DNA from 2 places in the Verminephrobacter aporrectodeae subsp. tuberculatae genome. Region 2 is predicted to be linked to the other one. Evidence: predicted binding sites of a transcription regulator. Region 2 holds the regulator's gene; the other holds the start of a gene.

Region 1 (6,507 bases), on a different contig from region 2:
GTGCAGCGCAATCACCGTCGAATCGCCCTGGAGCAAGCCGGCCGTGCGCGTCTGGGCGTCGTACTTGGTCGCCTCTTGCAGCAGCTGGTTGACGGCGTTGTACGCCTTCACCAGCGCATCGACGTCCGACTGGACCGCCGTATCGTCCTTGCGCACCGTGATCTCGACGGGGCCGGTCGTCACCTGGTGCGCCGTGAAAGTCACGCCCTCCACCGTTGCGGCAAAGGTATTCGTGGCGCTGGAGACCGCGATGCCGTTCACCGTGGCCCGGGCGTCGGCCGCGGCCTGCGTTACGGTGTTGCCTGTCCCCAGGCGGGACAGGCCGGACGCGCCGTCCGGGGCCTGCGTGACGGTGAGGGAAAACTGCGCGTCCAGCCCCGTGGCTTTGCCGCGCAGCAGCAGGCGCTCGCCCGAGGCGTCGCTCAGGACCGACGCCGTCACCCCCGCGTCCGCCGCGTTGATCTTGCGCACGACGTCCTTGAGCCGGTCGGTGGCGCTGACGTCGATGTCCACGGGCGTGGCGGCATCGGGGCGGCCCAGCAGCAGCCGGATGCGTCCCGCGCCCACGGGCGCGCCCACGGGAAGCAGCGCGGCAGACGCAGTGCTCTGCGCCTGCGCCAAGTGCTGAACCTCGACGGTGAAACTGGTCGGCGGGGTCGTGTCCAGCGCCGTCGCAGAGACCTGTTTGGCGTCCGAGGAACTGGCGCTGACGGTGTCCCAGCGCGCCGCGCCGCTCAGGCGGCCCGCCGCGTCGCTGAGCGTGGCGACCAGCGACTTGATCTGGCCGATGGCAGAGATTTCGGTACGCACCGTCGCCGCTTGCAGCTTGAGCGTGTCCAGGGGCTGTCTCTCCAGCGCGACGAGCTGGGAAATGATGCTCTTGACGTCCAGTCCATTGGTCCCGATTCCCGGGGATGAAATATTTGCCATGCCAAGCTCCTGAGCGGCGCCAACGCAGGCGCCCGACGGCGTTCACCGGGGCGCCGTGCGCGCCACCCACGGCCCATAGGTTGGTTAGCGCAACAGGGCGAGCACGCCCTGGGGCAGCTGGTTCGCCTGCGCGACCATTGCCGTGCCGGCCTGCTGCAGAATCTGCGTGCGCGAGAGGTTCGCCGTTTCCGCAGCGAAGTCGGCGTCCAGAATCCGCGAGCGGGAAGCGGACAGGTTTTCCGAAGTGATTTGCAGATTGCTGATCGTGCTCTCGAAGCGCGATTGCAGCGCCCCGAGCTTGGCGCGCTCGCTGTTGATGAAGGTCAGCGCCGAGTCCACGGTCTTCAGGGCGTCGGTGGCGACGGTGAAGGTGCTCACGTCCAGGCCGGCGACGGTGTGCAGCTGCGAGCCGCCGTTGTTCAGCTGGTTGCTGGCCGAGGCGACGGAGAACGAGCGCTCCGAATCCAGCGTGATGTAGCCGCCGGTGTTCACGAAATTGGCGACGGCGTCGACGGCCATCGTGCGCCCCGCGCCGAAGCTCGTGCCCGCCGCGTTGTAGCCCGTGACCGTGACGGGCGCGGCGTTGGGGATCTCCGTGTCGCTCACCACGATGTTGTTTCCCGTGGCGTTGGTCAGAACGATCTGGCTGCCGTCGGCGCTCAGCCAGGCGTTGATTCCGGTTTTTGCCGACTGCTCATTGATCGCGGACACGGCGGTGGACAGGCGGTCGGCGCCGGTGGCCGACGTCAGGGTGAAGGAAACCGTCTGGGCGTTGCCCAGGTTGTCGCCCTCGAGCTTCAGCGTGTACCCGCCCACGGCGGCCATGCCGCCCAGGTGCACCTCGGTGCGGGCCGTTGCCGTCACGCCGGTGTCCGCCTTGAGCGCATTGATCTGATCGGCGGTGGCCTTGGCCGTGTCGCTCAGGGCCACGGTCAGGGTGCCGGTTCCCAGGTAGCCGCTGACGGCCATGGTCCCCGCAGTCACGCCGTTGGTTCCGGTCCCGTGGTTGGTTGGGTCCGTGACCACGACATCCGCCGAGCCGGGGCCCGAGCCGTTGGCGGCCAGGTTCTGGTTGTTGCCGTACACGCTGGTGCGCATGTTCACGGTGGCCGCGACGATGGTCTGGTTCGCGTTCGCGCCCACCTGGAATTGCTGCGTTCCAAAGCTGCCGTCGAGCAGCCTGGTGCCGCTGAATTCCGTGGTCTGCGCGATGCGGTCGAGTTCCGCGACCAGCTGACCCACTTCGCGCTGCAAGGCCTGGCGATCGACGGCGCTGTTCGTGGCGTTCGCCGACTGCACCGCGAGCTCGCGCACGCGCTGCAAGATGTCCCCGGCGGACTTGAGTGCGCCCTCCGTGGTCTGCGCGAGCGAGATGCCGTCGTTGGCGTTGCGCGCCGCCTGGTTCAGGCCGCGGATCTGGGTCGTGAAGCGCTCGGTGATCGCCAGGCCCGCGGCGTCGTCCTTGGCGCTGTTGATGCGCAGGCCCGACGACAGGCGCTGGATCGACTGACTCAGCGAAGCCTGGCTCAGGCCCAGGTTGCGCTGCGCGGTCAGCGTGTTGATGTTCGTATTGATGGTGGAAGCCATGGCGAATCTCCAGAAAAAAACAGATCAAAAAGGCGTTAGCGCGGGCGCCGGGCCGGCTTGCAAAGGGTTCCCTGCGGCTTGCGGGCCAGCGGGTGAACGGCGGGCCGCCGAGAGCCTGTCTGCGATCCGTTGCCATGGTTTTCGGGGTGCCGTCGGAAAACTTGAGGGGGGCAAGGCCGCCGCTGGTCGGCTCTTGTGCCGCTTATCCGCCCAACGCTCCCTTAGCGCAGCAGGGCGAGCACGCCCTGGGGCAGCTGGTTCGCCTGCGCGACCATCGCCGTGCCGGCCTGCTGGAGAATCTGCGTGCGCGAGAGGTTCGCCGTTTCCGCAGCGAAGTCGGCGTCCAGAATCCGCGAGCGGGAAGCGGACAGGTTTTCCGAAGTGATTTGCAGATTGCTGATCGTGCTCTCGAAGCGCGCTTGCAGCGCCCCGAGCTTGGCGCGCTCGCTGCTCACGAAGGTCAGTGCCGAGTCCACGGTCTTCAGGGCGTCGGTGGCGCTGGTGAAGCGGCTCACGTCCAGGCCGGCGACGGTGTGCAGCTGCGAGCCGCCGTTGCTCAGCTGGTTGCTGGCCGAGGCGACGGCGAACGAGCGCTCCGAATCCAGCATGATGTAGCCGCCGATGTTGACGAAACTTGCGACGGCGTCGACGGTCAGCGCGCGCCCCGTGCCGACGATTGTGCCCGCCGCGTCGTAGCCCGTGACCGTGACGGGCGCGGCGTTGGGGATCGTCGTGTCGCCCACCACGATGTTGTTTCCCGTGGCGTTGCTCAGAACGATCTGGCTGCCGTCGGCGGTCAGCCAGGCGTTGATTCCGGTTTTTGCCGACTGCTCATTGATCGCGGACACGGCGGCGGACAGGCGGTCGGTGCCGCTGGTCGACGTCAGGGTGAAGGAAACTGTCTGGGCGTTGCCCAGGTTGTCGCCCTCGAGCCTCAGCGTGTACCCGCCCACGGCGGCCATGCCGTCCAGATGCACCTCGGTGCGGGCCGTTGCCGCCACGCCGGTGCTTGCCTTGAGCGCATTGATCTGATCGGCGGTGGCCTTGGCCGTGTCGCTCAGGGCCACGGTCAGGGTGCCGGTTCCCAGGTAGCCGCTGATGGCCACGGACCCCGCGAGCACGCCGTTGGTTCCGGTCCCGCCGTTGGCTGGGGTCGTGGCCTGGACATCCGGCGCACCCAAGCCCGAGCCGTCGGCGGCCAGGTTCTGGTTATTGCCGTACACGCTGGTACGCAGGTTCACGGTGGCCGCGACGATGGTCTGGTTCGCGTTCGCGCCCACCTGGAATTGCTGCGTTCCAAAGCTGCCGTCGAGCAGCCTGGTGCCGCTGAATTCCGTGGTCTGCGCGATGCGGTCGAGCTCCGCGACCAGCTGACCCACTTCGCGCTGCAATGCCTGGCGATCGACGGCGCTGTTCGTGGCGTTCGCCGACTGCACCGCGAGTTCGCGCACGCGCTGCAGGATGTCCCCGGCGGACTTGAGCGCGCCCTCGGTGGTCTGCGCCAGCGAGATGCCGTCGTTGGCGTTGCGCGCCGCCTGGTTCAGGCCGCGGACCTGGGTCGTGAAGCGCTCGGTGATCGCCAGGCCCGCGGCGTCGTCCTTGGCGCTGTTGACGCGCAGGCCTGACGACAGGCGCTGGATCGACTGACTCAGCGAAGCCTGGCTCAGGCCCAGGTTGCGCTGCGCGGTCAGCGTGTTGATGTTCGTATTGATGGTGGAAGCCATGGCGAATCTCCAGAAACCAAGGTCCCCTTAGCGCAGCAGCGCGAGCACGCCCCGGGGCAGCTGGTTCGCCTGCGCGACCATCGCCGTGCCGGCCTGCTGGAGAATCTGCGTGCGCGAGAGGTTCGCCGTTTCCGCAGCGAAGTCGGCGTCCAGAATCCGCGAGCGGGAAGCGGACAGGTTTTCCGAAGTGATTTGCAGATTGCTGATCGTGCTCTCGAAGCGCGCTTGCAGCGCCCCGAGCTTGGCGCGCTCGCTGCTCACGAAGGTCAGCGCCGAGTCCACGGTCTTCAGGGCGTCGGTGGCGCTGGCGAAGCGGCTCACGTCCAGGCCGGCGACGGTGTGCAGCTGCGAGCCGCCGTTGCTCAGCTGGTTGCTGGCCGAGGCGACGGAGAACGAGCGCTCCGAATCCAGCGTGATGTAGCCGCCGGTGCTCACGAAATTGGCGACGGCGTCGATGGCCAGCGGACGCCCTATGCCGATGATTGCGCCCGCCGCGTCGTAGCCCGTGACCGTGATGGGCGCGGCGTTGGGGATCTCCGTGTCGCCCACCACGATGTTGTTTCCCGTGGCGTTGGTCAGAATGATCTGGCTGCCGCTGGCGTTCAGCCAGGCGTTGATTCCGGTTTTCGCCGACTGCTCATTGATCGCGGACACGGCGGCGGACAGGCGGTCGGTGCCGCTGGCCGACGTCAGGGTGAAGGAAACCGTCTGGGCGTTGCCCAGGTTGTCGCCCTCGAACCTCAGCGTGTACGCGCCCACGGCGGCCATGCCGGCCAGGTGCACCTCGGTGCGGGCCGTTGCCGTCACGCCGGTGTCCGCCTTGAGCGCATTGATCTGATCGGCGGTGGCCTTGGCCGTGGCGCTCTCGGCCACGGTCAGGGTGCCGGTTCCCAGGTAGCCGCTGATGGCCACGGTGCCCGTCGTCACGCCGTTGATTCCGGTCCCGCCGTTGGCTGGGGTCGTGGTCTGGAGATCCGCCGAGCCCGGGCCCGCGCCGTTGGCGGCCAGGTTCTGGTTGTTGCCGTACACGCTGGTGCGCAGGTTCACGGTGGCCGCGACGATGGTCTGGTTCGCGTTCGCGCCCACTTGGAATTGCTGCGTTCCAAAGCTGCCGTCGAGCAGCCTGGTGCCGCTGAATTCCGTGGTCTGCGCGATGCGGTCGAGTTCCGAGACCAGCTGACCCACTTCGCGCTGCAAGGCCTGGCGATCGACGGCGCTGTTCGTGGCGTTCGCCGACTGCACCGCGAGCTCGCGCACGCGCTGCAAGATGTCCCCGGCGGACTTGAGTGCGCCCTCCGTGGTCTGCGCGAGCGAGATGCCGTCGTTGGCGTTGCGCGCCGCCTGGTTCAGGCCGCGGATCTGGGTCGTGAAGCGCTCGGTGATCGCCAGGCCCGCGGCGTCGTCCTTGGCGCTGTTGATGCGCAGGCCCGACGACAGGCGCTGGATCGACTGACTCAGCGAAGCCTGGCTCAGGCCCAGGTTGCGCTGCGCGGTCAGCGTGTTGATGTTCGTATTGATGGTGGAGGCCACCGCGCATCTCCAGAAAAACGGGGTTCCTGGCGGCTTGCGGGCGGCAGGCCACCGAGAGCCTGTCTGCGATCCGATCCGTTGCCCTAGTGTCCTGCCCCGCGAATAGCGGCACATGAAACTGCGCCTTTCGCGCCATGGCGGCGTTGCAAATCCTCGCGATACCTACGGGTATCGCTGCGGTTTGCGCCTTGCCATGACGCGAAATGCATCAGTTTCATCTTGTGCCGCTATTCGCGGGGCAGGACACTAGTTTTCGGTGTGCCTTCGGAAAACTTGAGGGGCAAGGCCGCCGCCGGCCGGTTTTTGCGCCACTTATCCGCCCAACGCCCCCGGACGGCATCAGCACAATGGCCAGGAAATGGCCCGTCGCCCGATGCATTGCCGCAGGCAAGCGCAAGCGGTGGCGCACGCACGGGCGCGGAGATTCACCATGGCACCCTCTCTCCCCAAAGCCCCGCCGAGTGCGCACGATGGGCTGCGCACGGCGCTGCTGGCAGCGGACTGGCCGCTGCTGGCCCGGCTGTGCCGCCAGGCGCTGCGCAAGAATGGGCGCGACCTCGGGGCGCACCGGCTGCTCGGGTTTGCGCTGCACCGGCAGCGCCGGTTCGGCGCCGCGCGCCAAGCCTACCAGCGTGCCAGCGTGCTCTGGCCCGACGACGCTGAGCTGCTGGTGAACCACGCGAACGTGCTCATCGAGCAGGCGCGCAACAACGCCGCGCTGCCGCTGCTCGAGAGG
Region 2 (6,507 bases):
GTGCTCGCGCACAGTGAAATCCCGCAGACGCACAGCATCCGCATCGGGCCGATCCTCAAGGGGGCCTCTGCATGAGCATGAGCATGAACATCCAGCGCTTTCACGCCCCCACCGCCCGGCAGGCCCTGGCCAAGGCGCGCATGGCCTTTGGCGACGGCACCCTGATCCTGTCCAACCGCCCCACGCCCGAGGGCGTCGAAGTGCTGGCCACGGCCGAGGACACGCTGGGCCGATTCGACGGCGCCAGCGCACCGTCCGCACAGCCCGCGCCGCCCGTGCTGCCCGTACGCAACGCCCCGGCGCCCGGCCCGGGCCGCAACCCGGTGGAAGAAGACGCCGAGCGGCTGAGCATGAGCACGCTATCGTTTCAGGACTATGTGCGCGAGCGCATGCTGCGCCGCCGCCACGAGGCCAGCCCCGAAGCCGGCAATGGCGGCCAGGCGCCCGCGGCCCCGCGGCGCGGCCGCGGCGCACCGACGCCTGGCGCCGACCCGGCGCCGGCGCAGCGGCAGAACCACGCAATGCACGAACTCCAGACCATGCAGGCGCTGATCGAAGAACGCCTGGACACGCTCGCCTGGCTCGGGCAGGCGGGGCAGAACCCGATCCAGTCCCAGCTCATGCTCAAGCTGATCCGCGCCGGCTACTCGCCCGGCCTGGCGCGCGCGCTGCTCGAACGCATGCCGCCGGCGCTCGCGCCCGCGCAAGCGGTGCGCTGGATCATGCAGACGCTGGAGCTCAACCTCAGGACCGAAGCGGACGCACCGGCGCTCCACGAACGGGGCGGAATCTTCGCGCTGACCGGGTCCACCGGCGTCGGCAAGACCAGCAGCGCCGCCAAGCTGGCAGCGCTGTGCGCGCGCAGCCACGGCGCCGCCAGCGTGGGCCTGGTCACGCTGGACAACTGCCGCGCGGGCGCGCACGAGCAACTGCGCGCATACGGCCGCACGCTGGGCATCGTGGCGCATCTGGCGCACGACCGCGCGGCGCTGCAGGACCTGCTGGGACTGCTCGGCGGAAAAAAGATGGTGCTCATCGACACCGCCGGCGTGGCCCCCTGCGACCCGCGCAGGCGCGAACTGCTCGACATGCTCGAACTGCCGCAGGTGCAGCGCCTGCTGGTACTCAACGCCGGCTGCCACGGGGATACGCTCGACGACATGCTCGGCGCATTCCGGAGCGCGGGCCCGCAGCAGGCGATCCTCTCCAAGGTCGACGAAGCGGTCAAACTCGGCCCCGCGATCGACGCCTGCATCCGCCACCAACTGGTGCTGCGCGCAGTGACCCGGGGCCAGCGCGGCCCCGAGGACTGGGAGCGCGCCGACGCGCAGCAACTCGTCGGCGCGTCCATGCGCGCGCCCGCCCGGTCGGCGTTCGACCCCAAGGCGGCGGACCTGGGATTCTTTTTCGCGCATTCCCCCGCCAGCGGGCACCCGGAGGGACAGGGCCATGCCTGAGACCGGACCGCAAGTACCGGCGTCCACGGGCCGGAAAAAGAGCGCGCCCTGCCCGCGCAGGCGCTGAGCCGATGTACACCGCCAAGGGCCGGCTCGACCGCGACGCCATGCTGCGCCAGCACGCTGCGCTGGTGCGCAGGATCGCGCACCACCTGATCGCCCGGCTGCCGCCGAACGTGGAACTCGACGACCTGATCCAGGCCGGAATGATGGGCCTGGCCGACGCCCTCTCGCGCTACGAAGCCGCGCAGGGCGTGCAATTCGAAACCTTTGCCACCCAGCGCATCCGCGGCGCCATGCTCGACGAACTGCGCGAGAGCGACTGGATGTCGCGCAGCGCGCGCAAGAGCCAGAAAGACATCGAGCACGCCGTGCACCGGCTGGAACAAAGACTCGGCCGCAGCCCGCTGGAGTCGGAAATCGCCCGCGAGATGGGGATGGACCTGGCGGACTACCAGAGCCTGCTCGGCAAGGTGCGCGGCACCCAACTGGTGTACCTGGAGGACATGGCGCCGGGCGGCGACGGTGAGGACGGTTTTCTGGACCACCACGTCGTCGACAGCGCCGCCGACCCGGTGGAACTGCTGCGCGACCGGCGGCTCAAGACCTCCCTGGTGCACGCCATCGAAAGCCTGCCGGAGCGCGAACGGCACATCATGGGCATGTACTACGAGCAGGACATGAACCTCAAGGAAATCGCCGCCGTGCTGGGCGTCACGGAATCCCGCGTGTGCCAGCTGCACAGCCAGTCCATCGCCCGGCTGCGCGCAAAGATGCGCGCGCACTGAGGCTCCAGCAAACGGCCTGCGAGGCCAAGAAACTTCAGCCTGCGGGACGGTACGTGCGCGCCGCCCCAGCGCGCAGGCCCGGCGCGTAGGTGGACGCGGCGTCGGCCGCGGGCAGCAGCCCTGCGACCTGCCGGTCGGTGAGCGCGCACAGACGCGCCAGGCACTCGCGCTGCACGGTGAGCGTGGCGCCGATGGCGGCGACACGCGCTCTCCAGGACCGCGACAGCGCAACGCCAGCCGGCGCAGACTGCTGCCGCGCAAGAGCGAACCGGGCCGCCGCAGCGCGCAGCGCCGGGGCGTGCCGTTCCAGCGATTCGCGGTCGGCCGCGCGCAGGGCGGCAGACACTTCGGCGATCAGCCGTTCAACGGCCGCAAGGGATTCTTCCGACGTCATGCGTTTGCGTCGCGCGCCGGCGCCGTACCTGCCGTGCGCGTCAAACGCGGGTGCGCGCAAGGATTTCCTGCGCGTCGCTGATCATCCGCGTGGCGACGACCTGCGCGCTCACGCGGAAATTGCCCTTCTCCAGCGCGGAGCGCACGGACTGCACCTTGCCCGCGTCGTAATCCGCGTTGCTGCGCGCGGTCGGATCCAGGGCATGGGCGGCACCGGACACCGTGACCGGCACGCCGGCAAGCGACGCCGCCGGCGTGCCGGCGCCCACGGCCGCGCCAGGAGGACTCTGCGCACGCTTGGCAGACCCGGTCTGCGCCAGGGCGCCCGGGATTTCGGTTTTCTGACCTATCTTCATCGCTTCTCTCCACAACCCCGTCTGGTATGAGGCACAGTTGCCATGTTATCGGCCCGGTGCGCAGGAACTTGAGCCTCCATGGCCGGGCAGGATCAGGATGCAGCCGAACGGGGGGCCATCACCGAGGCGATGCGGCTTGCCGCCGTTCGGCCATGGAAAACCCTGACCCAAGCCCCAAGCGGCTCACTGAAACGGGCTCTTGCCTGCTGCACAGGCCCAGCATGCATGGCGGGCTCCTGAAATAAACCATAGTGTATGGCGGGCGTTGCGCCAAAACCGAAATGCCGGTTTCTGGCGCCGCTATTGGATTGCAGCGGCATCCAAGTGGATGCAAGATGCTTACGGTTGCGTCGGCAAGCTTAGGGCCTGTCATCAATTGAGCCAGACGACCGAAGCGGCGAGATGAACAGCGCCGAGGAAATTGCGTGCAGTTTTGTCATAGCGAGTGGCGATGCAGCGGTATTGCTTGAGCTTGGCAAAGAAGTTCTCGATCAGATGGCGTGCTTTGTACAAATGCCGGTCGTAGTCACGTTGGTCGTTGCGCTTACTGCGTGGCGGGATCACGACGGTCTTGCCTGCCTTGAGCAGTGGCTCGATCACCCGATCCTGGGCGTCATAGGCCTTATCGGCCAAGATTGCATCTGCTTGTATGTCTTTGAGCAAAACGTCAGCTCCTTGGAGATCGTGCGCCTGGCCAGGCGTCAGGAGAAAGCCTGTGGGATTGCCAAGCGCATCGACCGTGGCGTGGATCTTGGTACTTGCTCCCCCACGACTGCGACCTATGGCTTGGTTTTCTGGCGTCCTCCCTCTTTTTTTTTTGCCCCTGCGCTGTGCTGATGGGCTCTAACAATGGTCGAATCGATCATCACGTACTCGTTGTCCCGGTCTTGCGACAAAGTCTTGAAGATGCGCTGCCAGACATCCGTTTTGCTCCATCGCGAATGGCGCAGATGTACTACCCGAAAATCTCCGAACCGCTCGGGCAAGTCGCGCCACGGGATGCCCGCACGGTATCGGTACAACACCGCCTCAACGAACAAGCGGTTATCGCGTGCCGTCGCCCCAACGTGCCCCTCGCGCCCCGGCAGCATGTCTTTGATGCGCTCCCATTGGTCTTGCCTCAGCGCGTACCTGTGGTTCATCAGCCTTCCTTTGTCATCGTGTTCCGAGTTTAGCGCCGGAGTGACTTCAATTGATGACAGGCCCGTAGTTCGACAAGCTTATGTGCCAATGATTCATATGATAGGGTTGGGACGAGATCTTCGCTGACTTCTCGGTCCATGCACTTACGAGAGGAATCGCGATTGACCCGGTCACCGAGTTGGACGGAAATTTCCCGTGGACAAGCACATCCTCAATGAACGATTGCCCGATATAGACGGCGCGGGTGGAGCGAGAATCCGCTTCAATCTCAAGCATCGTGCGGTTTTCTGTAATCCAATGCTGCAATGCTTCCAGTTTGGGTCCATAATACCAAGATCCCGGCTTCTTGGTCGTTTTTTTTACCTCGGCCGCAGCTGCGTTAATCAGTTGTTTGATGTGTTCGCCATTACCCTGCCCGCCCAACGCGTCGCTATACCCGCCCTGTCCGTCAGCGTAGCGCATGTCGATTTGCCGACCATCACTATGGCCGGCATGATCCATAATCGACCTCCCGTCCCGAGTCTGGGCGACATGCTGGCTGCTGATGTCATTAAAGCGGTAACGATGACCGCTGTATTGAAGATCGTTTTCAAGAAGCCATTTGATGGTTCCCCTGGTGGCCCATGAATCACCGCCGTCATCGCGCGGGCCAAAGCGCCGGCCGGACAGCTTTGCAACATCTCCCGCAAGATAGAGTGGCGTAAATTCATTTTTTACGCCAAATTTGACCCGCCCACCCCTTCCTGCGGGGTCGGAACTCACTGCGGCGCCCCCCACGCTGCCTTTGAGACGGACCATGACGGCCAGATTTCCCAGGGCCATGTCACCCGCGAAGGCGGGCAGAGAAATTCCGGGGAATGTGATCAGCCCAGGCTGCTTGGTATGATTTTGCGTCAACAAATTGACGGTGGAAAAATTCGTGGGGATGCCAAACGGCTCACCCGACTTCAGTTCGGTGATCCCCAGGTTCATTTCGGTGATTTCTGCATCGGCCGGCGAATATGTGATTTTAAGCGGAATCGTGTGGGTGTTGTCACTGCCGCTTTGCGGGATCGACAGATAGCAGCCGGCCAGATTGCCATGCATTCCATCTCCAATCGTGATCGGTGAAATTATCGGATTGGCATTCTTGTTCGGCGACGAGAATTGTGCCGACAAGACTTCGAGCGTGCTAGACGATGATTTGAGCTTCTTGCATCCCAGCGTCAGTTCGACCGTCGTGGTGGTTGGCAAGAGATCGTCACCGATGTTGATTGCGCTCACGCTGCCGCTGATGTTCAGTGCAGCGTTCTTGGTCTGCCCGGTCACGTCTACGCACCTGGTCTCGGTCATTCCTCCATCGGTAAAACGCAACTGTTTTGCCAAACCGCTGGCTGAAAATTCGATGTCAGGAAATCCCACGACAGAATACGACCAAGTATCCTTGTACTTTCTATCCTCTCTCGGAAGCATCCCGGATTGCTGATGTTTCCTGATCAGTTGCTCAAGTTCGGCTCTGCTGCTCACTTTGGGGAGCAGGTATTCCTCCTCGGAAAACACGGTAATCCTGATGCCGACGCTCTCGGTACCGATCGGCACCTGGAAGTCGATTTTCTTGTTGACGAGCCGGTCTTGCTCGGCCGCAGTGGCGCTAAAAACCGCGCTATCGACCCCCTCTGCGGCGAGCGGCGTGGGCGCCAACGCGCGCTTGGCGGCGGGGATGCTGCGTGGGGGTGGCCCCTTGCCGTCTTGTGTCACGCTGCTTTGCACCGCCGACGAACCAGGGGCCGCCCGCTGCTTCGCTGTATTGGCGCCCGTGTCGACTCCCAGGCCCGGTGGCACCACCATCGTGACCTGGGCCTGCGTGCTGCCTTCGTACACCGGAAAACTGGTGCGGATGACATTGGGGTAATGCAGGTCGCTCAAGGTCAGAAAATAGATATCGGGCAATACGTGTCGCTCGAGCGCAAAACCGCCATTGGCGTCAAGCACGGCGACGGCCCGCATCCGCGTATTGACCCCCTCCAGCAAGACCTTGCGGCCTGCGAGCGAGGTAACCGGAGCACCTTGCTCCGAGAGCAATCTGCCCGACAATTTCGCTTCCGCCTTGGTCGCCCGAATATCATAGACGACCCCGAACTCGCTGTCCCTGCTGAGGTTCAGCGTCATGAAAAAATCGCCAATTGGCAGCGTATCAAGCATTCGTTGCATGGCCGGACCCGAGATCGAAAAGCTGGAGTCTGCCAGATTGAAAGACCACAAGTCATCCAGGATCAGCGCGATGTCATTATTGTCCCCAGCGGTTATGTACCCATGACTGTTATCCTTCAGGTTCATCCCGGATATTCCTTGCATCCTGAAAGTCAGTGGGGCGCCGGTCACTACGTTGCC

The links. Region 2 encodes FliA, which starts transcription of late flagellar genes. Its sites were predicted from a motif close to CTAAAGTTTNNNNNNNNNNNGCCGNTA; they were not measured.
Region 1: D5041_RS02235 (flagellin N-terminal helical domain-containing protein) is a predicted target of FliA. The motif match lies at 2,657-2,683, and genes of this name have one in related genera.

The regions. Positions count from the first base shown of each region.
Region 1 is NZ_QZCX01000001.1:570,921-577,427, reverse strand. Features, by position in the region: gene fliD (flagellar filament capping protein FliD) at 1-930, opposite strand, end outside; gene D5041_RS02235 (flagellin N-terminal helical domain-containing protein) at 1,015-2,517, opposite strand; gene D5041_RS02230 (flagellin N-terminal helical domain-containing protein) at 2,739-4,241, opposite strand; gene D5041_RS02225 (flagellin N-terminal helical domain-containing protein) at 4,269-5,771, opposite strand; gene D5041_RS02220 (O-linked N-acetylglucosamine transferase, SPINDLY family protein) at 6,202-6,507, shown strand, end outside.
Region 2 is NZ_QZCX01000003.1:644,024-650,530, forward strand. Features, by position in the region: gene flhA (flagellar biosynthesis protein FlhA) at 1-75, shown strand, start outside; gene flhF (flagellar biosynthesis GTPase FlhF) at 84-1,457, shown strand; gene D5041_RS17950 (RNA polymerase sigma factor FliA) at 1,529-2,245, shown strand; gene D5041_RS17955 (hypothetical protein) at 2,280-2,639, opposite strand; gene flgM (flagellar biosynthesis anti-sigma factor FlgM) at 2,680-2,994, opposite strand; one part of gene D5041_RS17965 (IS5 family transposase) at 3,367-3,783, opposite strand; one part of gene D5041_RS17965 (IS5 family transposase) at 3,786-4,136, opposite strand; gene D5041_RS17970 (carboxypeptidase-like regulatory domain-containing protein) at 4,183-6,507, opposite strand, start outside.